DNA from 3 places in the Shewanella sp. MEBiC00475 genome. Region 1 is predicted to be linked to each of the others. Evidence: predicted binding sites of a transcription regulator. Region 1 holds the regulator's gene; each other region holds the start of a gene.

Region 1 (4,824 bases):
ATGAGTTCCATGAATCAAATACTTTAACTCCAGTAGAGTCTCCCCAGCTCTTAAACATGGTTAAGCGTCCGGCAAAGCTGACGTTGTCCCATACTTTTGCATCAATATTTAGGCGTAATCGAGTGGTGTAAAAAATATCATTATCAATATCTTGTTGAGTTTTTTGACCTAACACCATTGGCATCACGCCCTGTAGCTGGCCGCTTTGAAACGCGGTGGCTAGATCAGGGTTGGCCATCATCATTTGGCCTAATAACGAGGTAGAACTACTCGGGTCACCAAATACACCTGACATGGCTTTTGTAGCGAAGTCAGTAAAATTGACATTCATGGCCGGGTTCCAAGTGACATTTTGGTAATGTAATGAATGTGCTTTGGTTCTAAAATCACCAGTAATGGATATTCTGTCTAACGCAGTGTGACGCTCGGTTTTGTCAACTCGTGAATTTAAATCATCAAGATCTTCGTTAATAGTCGCGAGTTGTTGTTTTAGATCGGCAATCTTTTGTGCATCTGTGTCTGCCGCTAGGCTAGCACCACTCATAAAGAGTGCATTTGCAACGAGTATTGATATGAGAGTTCTCATAGTCTTGCTCCCCCAATTTGCCAAATGAATTAACTCAATCTGGCAAATTTTTGTTGTAAAAGTCCCTGAGGCGAAGCCCCAATTTTTTAGATTGTTTATTTGCTTATGATTTACTTAGAGCGAAAGGCTCTCAGCTTTTATGATTTAGCCACAAGTTGCTGGCTGATCAGAATCGGCTGCGTGGTCATATAAAAACTGTTGAATGTCTTTCAAGTCTTTTTCTGATAGAGCCTCAAAAACGGCAGGTTTAGCTTTATGTTTATCTCGAGAGAAAAAGCGATCCCATTGACTCATAGTTTTAGCCATAGGAGTAAGTTCTGGGCCTTCACTATCGGCGCTGTGGCAAGCTTTACATTCTTTTTTGTAAAGATGTTTGCCTTTTTTAGGGTTACCACCTTCGGCTGCCATTGCTTGGCTACCTAGTGATAATGCAATAGCGAGTGCGATACCAACTTTAACGTATGTGTTCATCATTTTATCCTCTATTGGGCTTCTTATTAGTGGTGCGTTTGCAATTTATGTTTATTTCTTTGCTGTGAATAATGTTACCTAAAAGTGAGTAGTGTTAATTTGAAGTAGATCATGTTCATGAGAAAAATCTAATTGAAAAAAAGTTAATTGAAACAAATCTAATGGACTTATGTGATGTGGATCTCTTTCGTGACAATATTCAATTTGCTATTGGGATAAAAAATTTCGCAGTGGATTTGGAACAACAATTATGGATAGGGAAAAATAATTTGGTGTATTACTTGGGTGGAAGTCTTTAGGAGAAAATTTTTTGGGTAAGGTTTAATAACTCATAATGAGAGAATAGTTAGCTCATTATGAGTTACTGGGTTGATTAGTTGATTAGTTGATTAGTGCGCTGGTCGATTTAACCACTAACAAAGTCGCACTGATACTACATAATATTAAGGTCACAATGCGGGTTTTATTTTTATCGACATGGTTAATTAACAATCCAGAGACCAAGTAACCGGTAACAACGGAAGGGAATAACATTAGCGACAACCACAAATGTTTCATCTCAACCAAGCCGACTATGGCTAGAATAGCTAAAGCAATCAGTGAACTGAGTACGAAGAATGCAGACAGTGCAGCTCTAAATTTACTAGGATCTTGGCCTGCAAGTAAAATCGCCATAGGTGGACCACCAATGGCGGCGATGTTGCCAAATATGCCCGAAAATACCCCCGCGATAAATAAACTGATGCGATTGATGGGGGCTGTAATGCGATAAATACTTAATATCACAGCAATAAATACAATAGCGGCAATCACTAAACCTAATATGGCTTGTGGTGCAAACAGTAATAACCCAGCGCCTAAAAATCCGCCGGGGATCCGCCCGAGCAAAGCATATTGTAAACCATTAAATTGCAGGTGGTTGCGTTCTCTAAATAAGGTCATTGCAGAAATGGCAAATCCCATTGCAATAATTGGTACTGGCACTAGTTGAGGGTTAACAATATACAGCAGGGGACTAGCAACAACGGCTAACCCAAAACCAATTAAGCTCTGGGTTAACGCGCCTAAAAAAATGATAATTGATGCCAGTATCAAGGTTGTAGGATCGATAAACGACATCATATGTTCTCTTTTAAAACAAGACTACTTCGTATTAGGGTAGTTTCCAAGTCGATGACGTTGTCACTAACCTGTGGATTATTCCAGCTCTTCCCATTCGATGCCCATATCATCCATTATCTTTTTAGCTTCACTTGGAATGCTGTCCGGTTCATCTTTTGATAAATCACCGTCATAAGGTAATGGTTGACCTGTATATGCATGCAAAAATGCTTCACATAGCAGTTCACTGTTAGTTGCATGACGCAGATTATTGATCTGACGTCTAGTGCGTTCATCTGTTAGTATTTTTAATACTTTTAGCGGTATCGAAACTGTAATCTTTTTTACTTGTTCATTTTTTTTGCCATGTTCGGCATATGGGCTAATATATTCGCCATTCCATTCAGTCATTAACTTACCCTTAACGATAAATACGGTGCGGATTTTAAACCGTTACAAGCTCTAGTCAAATTATTGCGACTATTTAACCTCGATGCAAATAGATTTCTTGATGTTTAGACGTCTACGCGTCTATTTTGTTGACGGATGCAGAACTTTTCGGTAAATTTGGACGTCTAGACATCTACTTGTGTGTTTGTGACATTTTAGGAATCAATTATGACAAAACATAAAAGCGCCACATTGGCCGTTCGCCAAGGTATTGAAACAGACACACAACATGGTGCAATTGTACCGCCTATTTATTTATCGACTAATTATTCATTCGATGGTCATAATAATCCTCGTGAGTTTGATTATAGTCGTTCAGGTAATCCTACTCGGTGTATTTTAGGGGAGGCACTCGCCAAACTTGAACAAGGTGCTACTGGTGTGGTGACCTGTACTGGTATGGCGGCGATTACTTTAGTCACCAGCTTACTTGGCCCTGATGATTTATTGGTTGTACCGCACGATTGTTATGGTGGCAGTTATCGTTTATTTACTAATTTGGCGAAAAAAGGCCAATTTAAGTTGTTAGTTGTTGATCAAACAGATAGCCAAGCATTGAGTAAAGCCATTGCCCAGAAACCTAAAATGGTGTGGTTAGAAACCCCCTCAAATCCTTTACTTAGAGTGATTGATATCGAAGCAGTCAGTCATGCTTGCCATGACGTTGGCGCGTTGGTGTCGGTAGATAACACCTTTTTATCACCGATATTACAGCAACCTTTATTATTAGGTGCTGACATAGTGATCCATTCAACCACTAAATACATCAACGGTCACAGCGATGTCGTCGGTGGCGCGGTTGTGGCTAAAGATCCTGAATTAGGTGAATTATTGCATTGGTGGTCAAACACCCTTGGGTTAACTGGGTCTGCGTTTGACAGTTACTTAACACTGCGTGGCCTACGAACGCTTGCTGTGCGAATTCGTGAGCATCAACGTAACGCGCAAAAGATTGTTGAGCTACTTACCGCTAGTGATGTGGTTACCAAGGTTTACTACCCGGGTTTAAAAGATCATCCAGGTCACGACATTGCGGCAAAACAACAACAAGGCTTTGGCGCTATGTTAAGTTTTGAATTGCAGGGCGGTGAAGCCGAAGTTGTTGCATTTTTACAGGCATTGTCTTTGTTCAGTATTGCTGAAAGTTTAGGCGGAGTGGAAAGTTTAGTCGCCGTTCCGGCCACTATGACCCATAGAGCAATGGACCCACAAGCAAGGCAAGAGGCTGGTATTAAAGAGACTTTATTGAGACTATCAGTCGGTATTGAAGACGCTGAAGATCTGCTTGCCGATCTGAAAGCTGGTTTAGCTGCCGTAGCGGCAATTAAATAAGCTTAATTTGAGTTTATGTTAGCTGTGGTTTGAGTAAAATAACAAAATATGCATTTGTGGCACGATTAAAATGCAAAAAAGAGTTCATTGCACCACTATTTATTGCATAAAGCATTAATTGCAACAAGAAGCCGTCGCAATAAAAGTCGTAGTTGTTTAAGGAGTCAGTAATGGCGCGAAGTCATTTACATAAGTTTGGTGGTTCTAGTTTAGCGGATGCAGACTGCTATCGCCGTGTTGCACATATTTTGCTTACCCACGGTCAAAGTGATGATCTTGTGGTGGTATCCGCCGCCGGTAAAACGACTAACTTCTTATACAAATTACTGAGCCTTCGTGACAGTGGTCAATTGTGGCAAGAAGAGCTACAAGTACTGATTAGTTATCAGCAGACGTTAATTGAGCAATTACTGTCAAATGAACAAGCACGTGATTTACGTGAACGTTTGTCGACTGATAAATCTCAGTTAGTCAGTTTGTTGTCCTTAGAACAACATAATGATTACCAATTAAACCATGTGGTGAGTTTTGGTGAACGTTGGTCCGCTCGCCTAATGGCTGCATTGTTACGAGAAATGGGCGTAGCAGCCAGTAATGTTGATGCATGTTCTATTTTAGTTGCTGATGAAGGTGCTATTCCTAATATTTTAGTGGCGCAATCGCGTGAGAAAGTGCAAACCTTATTAGCTCGACATCCACAAGAGCGTTTAGTGATAACGGGCTTTATTTGCGCAAATAGTCATGGTGATACTTTATTACTGGGCCGCAATGGTTCAGATTTTAGTGCCACATTAATTGCCAGTTTAGCGGACATTGAACGTGTGACGATTTGGACCGATGTTGAAGGGGTCTTTAATGCCGATCCGAATAAAATCAATGACGCT
Region 2 (4,824 bases), 540 kb from region 1:
TCATATCAAAATAATGAGGAGTATCTTGTTGCACCACGGCAATGTTCTGCGCTAACAACTTAGAGGAATATTCACTGATGGGTTTAGAGAAAATATCAATATCGCCGCTGGTCGGCACAATATAACGATACAAGCAGCGCAACAAACTAGACTTACCTGCACCATTGGGGCCAATGATCCCTAGCATTTGACCTTTAGGCAAACTGAAATGAATGTCCGCCAAAATCGTTTTATTATCAACTTGCCAAAAAAGATGATTTACATCTAGTACAAATTCAGACATGTAAGTTAACCCGCCATGTCCATTTAATTAACACAAACATCTATTTAATAACTCCCCTAAGTTACCCGCTTAGGCATGGATATTGAAGCGATTCAAAGCTGGTATCTGACTTATGCACCCAAAATATATCATTGGTACATCTACAGTTGCGGGTACAGTTTGGGCTTATCCCAATTCCCAATACCTTGAAAAGCACTATTATTTTGAAACTATTACCTTGAAACTATGATCTTAAAAATCCTTAACTTAACACTCTTAACTTAACGCTATGATTTTGAAAGAATGATCATCATTATGATACTGCAACGACTAAGCAATGGCACTAAAGCAATCACGATTAAGCCTTAGGCCAATGTAATCTAAAACTCACTTTAGCAGGCTTACTCTCCATTGCCGTTGGCTGAGAACGGTCAATAATATCAACATCGTCAGGCCAATAAACATCGAGCACCATAATAGCAGCATAGGGGATCGCTAGGTTAGCGAATAATCCGCTACATTGCCCAGCATTAAGCACATATCCCATAATGCATCTAATTACGCCACCATGGGTTACCACCAATGCCTGTGGAATTGATTCATCAGTGTCATCAACCTTATTCAATACTTGCTGCAAAGTGTCTACAACCATCATTAACCCCTGTTGTACCCGCTCTGCAAAATCGACCACACTTTCACCCTGATCAGGGGTGTTTTCAACATTCCATGGATCCCGCCAATAGGCATCAAATTGGCTTGGGCTTTTATGATAAATTTTATCAAATGCTTGGCCATCCCATACGCCAAAGTTTATCTCTTGCAAAGCTGGCACCAGCTTTAGCGGCACGGTTAATTGTTGCGATAAGCTTGCGGCAAAGGTTTTACAGCGCACTAAAGGCGAACTAAAAATATGGCTTATTGGGTGCGTGACACGAGCAAAGGCTTGGCGCATTTGTTCGTGGCCTTGCGCCGTTAATGGCACATCAATTTGGCCACGAGCGATGTCACCACCTTCACACTCACCGTGACGTAAAAACACTATCTTGGCTTGTTTCATTTGCATAAACCTCATAATAAACGATTATCAAATAATGATTTTGCGTTGCTAACAAATGGCAAATTTGAGATCACTTGGGGTCATCATTCTGATGTTAACTTACCTTTTAAGCCAAATTGAGCTTAATTCAGTCTTGCTCTGGCAGTAAAATTTCGCGTACTATGGACGTCTATACGTTTATATGTCCAAAATACTATCTTAAAAGGTAAGCATTTAGAAGATAATCATTGTAAGCAACAATTGTACGCGACTATTCTATCTAAGACTGATAGTGATAGTTGTATACAACACTTGTACACCGCACTTGTACACAACAATGATGTTATCGCCCTACTATTGTAAAAATAAGGGTATGCTTATCTCAATCAAGGTATCAAGCAACATAGTGATAAAAAGGTAACTGTTATGGCGAAATCGACTTCTTACAGTCAAACACTTAAACAACTTAATGCATTGTTAGCGCAGCGTATTGTGATTTTAGATGGCGCTATGGGCACCATGATCCAAGACTATAAGTTGGAAGAAGAAGATTATCGTGGCGAGCGTTTTAAAGATTGGCATTGCGATGTTAAAGGCAACAATGACTTATTAGTACTCAGCCAACCGCAAATCATTAAAGATATTCATACTCAGTACCTGTTAAACGGTGCCGACATTATTGAAACCAACACCTTTAATGCCACCACCATTGCCATGGCCGACTACGACATGCAGTCACTGGCCGCTGAAATTAACCTTGCTGGAGCCCAAGTCGCCCGCCAAGCAGCAGATGAAGTAGCTGCGCAAACTGGTTCGCCACGTTATGTTGCCGGTGTATTAGGTCCAACCAACCGTACCTGTTCTATCAGTCCAGACGTTAACGACCCTGGGTTTCGTAATGTCAGTTTCGACCAATTAGTTGAAGCTTATGTCGAATCAACCAGCGCCTTAATTGAAGGCGGCGCCGATATCATTATGGTTGAAACCATTTTTGATACCTTAAACGCCAAAGCCGCCCTGTTCGCGATTGAAAAAGTATTCGATCAACTTGGCGATCGCTTACCAGTAATGATCTCTGGCACTATTACCGACGCATCAGGCCGCACACTAACCGGCCAAACAACCGAAGCCTTTTATAACTCTTTACGCCACATCAAGCCGTTATCGATTGGCCTTAACTGCGCCCTTGGACCAAAAGAGTTGCGTCCGTACGTTGAAGAATTGTCACGTATTGCCGAATGTTATGTCTCTGCCCACCCAAATGCTGGCTTACCTAATGAATTTGGTGGCTATGATGAAACCCCAGAAGAAATGGCCGAAGTCATTAATCAATGGGCGCAAGAAGGCATGCTTAATATTGTCGGTGGCTGTTGTGGTAGTACACCCAATCACATTAGTGCCATTCGTGAAGCAGTGCTCCGACACGAACCAAGACAGATCCCAGATCTTCCAGTCGCGTGTCGTTTATCTGGCCTAGAACCACTTACCATTGATAAAAACTCGTTATTTGTGAATGTCGGCGAGCGCGCAAACGTGACTGGTTCGGCCAAGTTTTTACGCTTAATTAAAGAAGAAAAGTTTGAAGAAGCGTTAGATGTCGTGCGCGAGCAGGTTGAAAACGGCGCGCAAATTATCGACGTCAACATGGACGAAGGTATGCTTGATGGCGTGGCGTCAATGGCGAAGTTTTTAAACTTAATCGCCTCTGAGCCCGACATCTCTCGCGTGCCAATCATGATTGACTCATCAAAATGGGAAGTGATTGAAGCCGGCCTTAAATGCGTTCAAGGCAAGTCGATTGTAAACTCTATTTCGATGAAAGAAGGCGAAGCCAAATTTATCGAACAAGCCACCTTAGTGAAACGCTATGGCGCTGCCGCCATTGTCATGGCCTTTGACGAAGACGGCCAAGCCGATACACGTGAACGTAAAACCCAAATTTGTACCCGTGCTTATCGTATTTTGGTCGATGTTGTCGGCTTTCCACCAGAAGACATTATTTTCGACCCTAACATTTTCGCCATTGCCACCGGTATTGATGAACACGACAACTATGCAGTCGACTTTATCGAAGCCATTAAAGACATCAAAGCCACCTTGCCACACGCGATGATCTCCGGTGGCGTGTCTAACGTGTCATTCTCGTTCCGTGGTAACAACCCAGTACGCGAAGCTATTCACGCGGTGTTTTTATACCATGCCATTCAAGCAGGCATGGACATGGGTATTGTTAACGCAGGTCAGTTAGCCATATACGATGATATTGACCCAGATCTCAAAAAACGGGTTGAAAACGTAGTCCAAAACTTACCTTGCCCGGTTGCCGACTCAAGTAACACCGAACAACTACTCGACATCGCTGAAAGCTTTAGAGGTGATGGCTCACAAGTGGCCAAAAAAGAAGACTTAGCATGGCGCAGTTGGCCGGTATCCAAACGCTTATCGCACGCATTGGTTAAAGGCATTACCGAATTTATTGATGAAGACACCGAAGCCGCCCGTCAAGAAGCTGTGCGCCCGCTCGATGTTATCGAAGGGTCGTTAATGGACGGCATGAACGTGGTCGGCGACTTATTTGGCGCGGGCAAAATGTTCTTACCGCAAGTGGTTAAATCGGCTCGGGTAATGAAAAAAGCCGTAGCTTACCTTAATCCTTATATTGAACTTGAAAAGGTGGCTGGCCAGTCAAACGGGCGAATTTTAATGGTCACCGTAAAAGGTGATGTGCATGACATCGGAAAAAATATCGTCGGCGTGGTACTGGCCTGTAACGGCTACGAAGTGGTCGACCTTGGGGTTATGGTATCGGTCGATAAAATTCTCGATGCAGTAAAAGAGCATAATATCGACATCATTGGCATGTCAGGTTTAATCACCCCAAGCTTGGATGAAATGGTTCACAACGTGAAAACCTTCCACCGTGAAGGCTTAACCATCCCTGCAATTATTGGTGGGGCAACCTGCTCTAAAATTCATACTGCGGTAAAAATAGCACCGCATTATCCACACGGTGCTATTTACATTGCCGATGCATCTCGCGCCGTGCCTATGGTGTCGAAACTGATTAACAACGAAACACGCCAAGCCACCATCGACGAAGCCTACGCAGAATACGACATGATGCGTGAAAAACGTTTGTCGCAAACCAAGCGTAAAACCATTATATCGATTGAAGCTGCGCGCGAAAACCGTTGCAAACACGACTGGGACAGCTACACCCCATTTACACCTAATGTATTAGGCCGCCAAGTGTTTGATGACTACCCACTAGAAGACTTAGTTGAACGTATCGATTGGACACCGTTCTTTAGAAGCTGGGAGTTGCACGGCCATTACCCAGAAATTTTAAAAGACAAAGTCGTCGGCGAAGAAGCGGTTAAATTATTTGCCGATGGCCAAGCCATGTTGAAGCAAATTATTGCTGAAAAGTGGCTTACCGCCAAAGCCGTAATCGGTTTATTTCCAGCCAATACTGTCAACCATGACGACATTGAACTGTATACCGATGAAAGCCGCACCACATTGG
Region 3 (4,824 bases), 300 kb from region 1:
TTAAGCCCATTGATGTCATTTAGCTCACTAAGTTGCATCAATATTAATGGTCGCTGTTCACTGTGATACCGGTGATATAATTGAGTTATTTCTGCTGGCAATGTGGATAATTCACTTGGCTCTCTTACTATAAATTGCTGTTGTTGATATAAGCTTATTAACCACGGATGGGCAAATAAGAAACAATCTTTAACGATTAATTTTGGTGCGATAAATTGTAATAGTTGAGTTGATACTTGCTGGCCACGATAGTCAGGATGGACTAACAATCCACTTATTAATTGATATTGGCCTACAGGTTTAACTCTTATTGCGGCAATGATTATTTGCTGGCTCAATTCTGTGTCATTCGTGAGTGTTGGTTGAACATGATGGATGACAGCAACAGATTCTTTTTGGGCCAATCGAGCATAAGGCATATGTTGACGGTAGAATAATTTGATTGCGGACCATTCTCTAATGGCAACAGAAGGTTGCTGATTTCCAGTTATCTTTGTGTTTAGCCAAGTTGGTTGATACATAATGTGAGCCATTTTAAAATCAAATAATGATGTTATTAATGTTATATGTTGTTATTGCTACAAAACAGAAAAAATAAAACCGCCTAATGGCGGTTTTATTTTTCTATGCTATTAACTTAGTTTACAAATGCTAGGTTAAAATGACATAGACAGTTAGCTTATTATAATCCAGCGTCTGCACGAAGGATTTCAGCTTTATCTGTTGCTTCCCAAGGGAAGATATCTCGACCAAAGTGGCCATAAGCAGCAGTCTGTTGATAGATTGGACGTGCTAAATCTAACATTGCTGTTAAGCCATATGGACGTAGTTCAAAGTGTTGACGAACCAATTTAATTAACACTTCTTGAGACACCTTACCAGTACCGAAAGTTTCGATACTGATAGAGGTTGGTTCTGCAACACCAATCGCATAAGACACTTGTAACTCGCAACGATCAGCAAGACCCGCAGCAACAATATTTTTAGCCACATAACGTGCAGCATAAGCAGCACTACGGTCAACTTTTGATGGGTCTTTACCAGAGAAAGCACCACCACCATGACGCGCCATGCCACCATATGTGTCAACGATAATTTTACGTCCTGTTAGTCCACAGTCACCAACGGGTCCGCCAATAACAAAACGCCCTGTAGGGTTAATAAAGTATTTAGTGTCTTTATTTAACCATTGTTCAGGTAACACAGGCTTAATGATGGTTTCCATTACGGCTTCAATCAAATCAGCTTGTTTAATGTCTTCACGATGTTGAGTTGATAATACAATTGCATCAATGCCAATGATTTTGCCGTTATCGTAGGCAAAAGTGACTTGGCTTTTCGCATCTGGACGTAACCACGGTAGTGTACCGTTTTTGCGCACTTCAGACTGACGCTTAACTAATTTATGGGCGTAAGTAATAGGTGCAGGCATTAATACATCAGTTTCATTGCTTGCATAACCGAACATTAAGCCTTGATCGCCAGCGCCTTGCTCAGCAGGATCGGCACGATCAACACCTTGATTAATATCTGGAGACTGTTTGCCAATGGCATTTAGTACTGCACATGAATCTGCATCAAAACCCATATCTGAATTGGTGTAGCCAATTTCGCGTACCGTTTTGCGGGTAATTTCTTCAATATCTACCCAAGCAGAAGTGGTAACTTCACCACCTACTAATACCATACCGGTTTTAACATACGTTTCGCACGCAACACGAGCTTTTGGATCTTGCTCAAGTATCGCGTCTAATACCGCATCAGAAATCTGATCGGCTATTTTATCTGGATGACCTTCTGAGACAGACTCAGAGGTAAACAAGTGCTTTGCCATAATAGGGGAATCTCGTTGGTTGCAATTGAATATACGTCTAGACGGCTATTTTAGTCGAATTTGATTTTGATAACACCCCCCTATACGAATTTATCTCGATAATTGTGCACTAATGCATGAATATTTTTTATTCACAAAAACAATGTTTAGTAGGAAGGCTAATTAAATCTATGATTCAAAATGTTATTTTTGGGTTTAACTATTGTATTTAATCACTCTGCTGCTAAGAGTTGAACAATATCAGTGTGAGTTATTCGGTTTTCACCAGTAATGAAAGACGATGTTTTATTGCTATTGAGATTTTTTTGACTGTTGTTGTCAATAAATAATTACTCGTATAGTGAGTATTGATTATGGGTATCTGATCAGCTTGTATAATGAAATAATTTAGCTTTTTGTACTTCTATATGAGCAAAATTCAGTTAGTTGATCATTAAAATGTGTAATGAGAGTAATTTTAATTTGCGTCATATCGCCTTGTAGGGGAAAATATGGCTTCACAATTGCCAGCTAGATCATAAAAACAAGCAGGAGAGAGCATGTCATCTCGTAAAGTACTCGCTAATGCCATTCGCGCCCTAAGTATGGATGCGATTCAAAAAGCCAATTCTGGCCATCCCGGTGCCCCGATGGGCATGGCTGATATCGCCGAAGTGCTATGGAATGATTTTCTAAAGCACAATCCAACTAATCCTAAGTGGGTCGATCGCGATCGTTTTGTGTTATCAAACGGTCATGGCTCTATGCTTATATACTCTTTACTGCATTTATCTGGTTATGCATTACCTATGGAAGAGCTAAAGCAATTCCGCCAATTGCATTCAAAAACTCCAGGACATCCTGAATATGGTTACACTCCAGGCATTGAAACGACTACCGGACCTTTAGGCGCTGGTATCAGTAACGCTGTGGGTATGGCTATTGCAGAAAAAACCTTAGCGGCTCAATTTAACCGTCCGGGACACGACATTGTCGATCATTTCACATACTGTTTCTTGGGTGATGGTTGTTTAATGGAAGGTATTTCTCATGAAGCCTGTTCATTAGCCGGAACGTTAGGTCTTGGCAAGTTAGTGGCATTTTGGGATGACAACGGTATTTCAATCGATGGTAATGTTGAAGGCTGGTTCACTGATGACACACCTAAGCGTTTTGAAGCGTACGGTTGGCATGTTATTGCTGGTGTCGATGGCCATAATCCAGAGGCTATCCGTGCTGCAATTGAAGAAGCGAGATCGGTTACAGATAAGCCATCAATGATTTGTTGTAAAACAATTATTGGTTTTGGCTCACCGAATAAATCAGGTAGTCATGATTGCCATGGTGCGCCATTAGGCGATGCTGAAATTGCAGCCGCTCGTGAATTCTTAAACTGGCCATATGCTCCTTTTGAAATTCCATCAGAGGTTTATGCTGGTTGGGATGCTAAGCAAAAGGGTGCCAGCAATGAGTCGTTATGGGATGAGCATTTTGCAGCTTATCAAGCCGCTTACCCTGAGCTCGCTGCAGAATATGATCGCCGGGTATTAAAAGGTGAATTGCCTGCTGATTTCGAAACAAAAGCACAAGCGTTTATCCAAGAAAGCCAAGACAAAGCCGAAAATATTGCTAGTCGTAAAGCATCGCAAAATGCCATTGGTGTATTTGGTGCGATGTTGCCTGAATTACTTGGTGGCAGTGCCGACTTAGCGGGTTCTAACTTAACCCTTTGGTCTGGTTCTAAAGGTATTCAAGATGATCCAGCCGGTAACTACATCTACTACGGTGTGCGTGAATTCGGTATGAGCGGTATTATGAATGGTGCATCACTACATGGTGGTTTTATTAACTATGGTGCGACTTTCATGATGTTTATGGAATATGCGCGTAATGCAGTACGTATGTCTGCATTAATGGGTATTCAAAATATTTTCGTTTATACCCATGATTCTATTGGTCAAGGCGAAGATGGCCCTACTCATCAACCAGTTGAGCAATTAGCTAACTTGCGTTTAACACCTAATATGGCCGTATGGCGTCCATGTGATGCAGCAGAAACGGCTGTATCTTGGAAAATTGCAATTGAACGTCGCAATGCTCCAACATCTCTCATCTTTAGCCGTCAAGGCCTTAAAGCTCAAGCGCGTACCTCTGAGCAATTAGCGAACGTAGCTAAAGGTGGTTATGTACTGTCTGATTGCCAAGGCACTGCTGATGTCATCTTAATTGCCACAGGTTCAGAAGTGCAATTAGCCATGGATTCAGCCGCTGAACTCACTAAACTAGGTCAAAAAGTACGGGTTGTTTCTATGCCTTCTACGACTGAGTTTGATAAGCAAGATGCTGCATACAGAGAGTCCGTATTACCAAAAGCAGTGACTAAACGTGTCGCAATTGAAGCTGCACACGCTGATTTCTGGTACAAATATATTGGTTTTGACGGTGGCGTGGTGGGTATGACGACCTTTGGTGAGTCTGCCCCAGGTGCTGAATTACTTAAATATTTCGGCTTCACTGTTGATAATGTCGTAAAAACTGTCCAGTCTTTAGGATAATCATCTGAGATTAAACACTTATCTATTAGGTGTTTAATCTGTATAATAACGGCCTGCAATACTCTTGTAGGCCGTTTTTTTATGTCTTTAATTCACGTAAAGTAATATATTTAAGTCGCTAATGTTTCAGTGTTTTATTTATAACTGACTCAATAATAAGTGCTTTGGTTAATTACTCTGGACCCTAAATGATTCGAGTTGCAATTAATGGTTATGGCCGAATTGGCCGTTCAATACTTCGTGCCTTGTATGAATCGGGTAAACGTCAACAAATTCAAATAGTGGCGATCAATGAGTTGGCAAAGCCAGAAGCCATTTGTCATTTAACTCAATATGACACCACTCATGGCCGTTTTAAGCACAAGGTTAAACTCGACGGTGACAAGTTATTGATTGGTGATGACAGCATACAGCTGCTCAATCAAGCGGATGCGAGTTTATTGCCATGGGCAGAAC

The links. The regulator MetJ, encoded in region 1, represses methionine synthesis genes. The targets are predictions, from matches to a motif close to TAGACGTCTAGACGTCTA.
Region 2: a site for MetJ is predicted at 1,482-1,499, ahead of metH (methionine synthase). Genes of this name have one in related genera too.
Region 3: a site for MetJ is predicted at 1,865-1,882, ahead of metK (methionine adenosyltransferase). Genes of this name have one in related genera too.

The regions. Positions count from the first base shown of each region.
Region 1 covers NZ_CP039928.1:2,739,193-2,744,016, forward strand. Annotated here, with positions in the region: gene FCN25_RS12110 (DUF3373 domain-containing protein) at 1-586, opposite strand, end outside; gene FCN25_RS12115 (cytochrome c) at 731-1,060, opposite strand; gene FCN25_RS12120 (sulfite exporter TauE/SafE family protein) at 1,439-2,179, opposite strand; gene metJ (met regulon transcriptional regulator MetJ) at 2,255-2,569, opposite strand; gene metB (cystathionine gamma-synthase) at 2,777-3,940, shown strand; gene FCN25_RS12135 (bifunctional aspartate kinase/homoserine dehydrogenase II) at 4,111-4,824, shown strand, end outside.
Region 2 covers NZ_CP039928.1:3,274,450-3,279,273, reverse strand. Annotated here, with positions in the region: gene FCN25_RS14645 (ABC transporter ATP-binding protein) at 1-283, opposite strand, end outside; cobalamin riboswitch at 362-498, opposite strand; gene FCN25_RS14640 (histidine phosphatase family protein) at 621-1,319, opposite strand; gene metH (methionine synthase) at 1,725-4,824, shown strand, end outside.
Region 3 covers NZ_CP039928.1:3,038,788-3,043,611, forward strand. Annotated here, with positions in the region: gene FCN25_RS13600 (GNAT family N-acetyltransferase) at 1-521, opposite strand, end outside; gene metK (methionine adenosyltransferase) at 683-1,834, opposite strand; gene tkt (transketolase) at 2,374-4,368, shown strand; gene epd (erythrose-4-phosphate dehydrogenase) at 4,557-4,824, shown strand, end outside.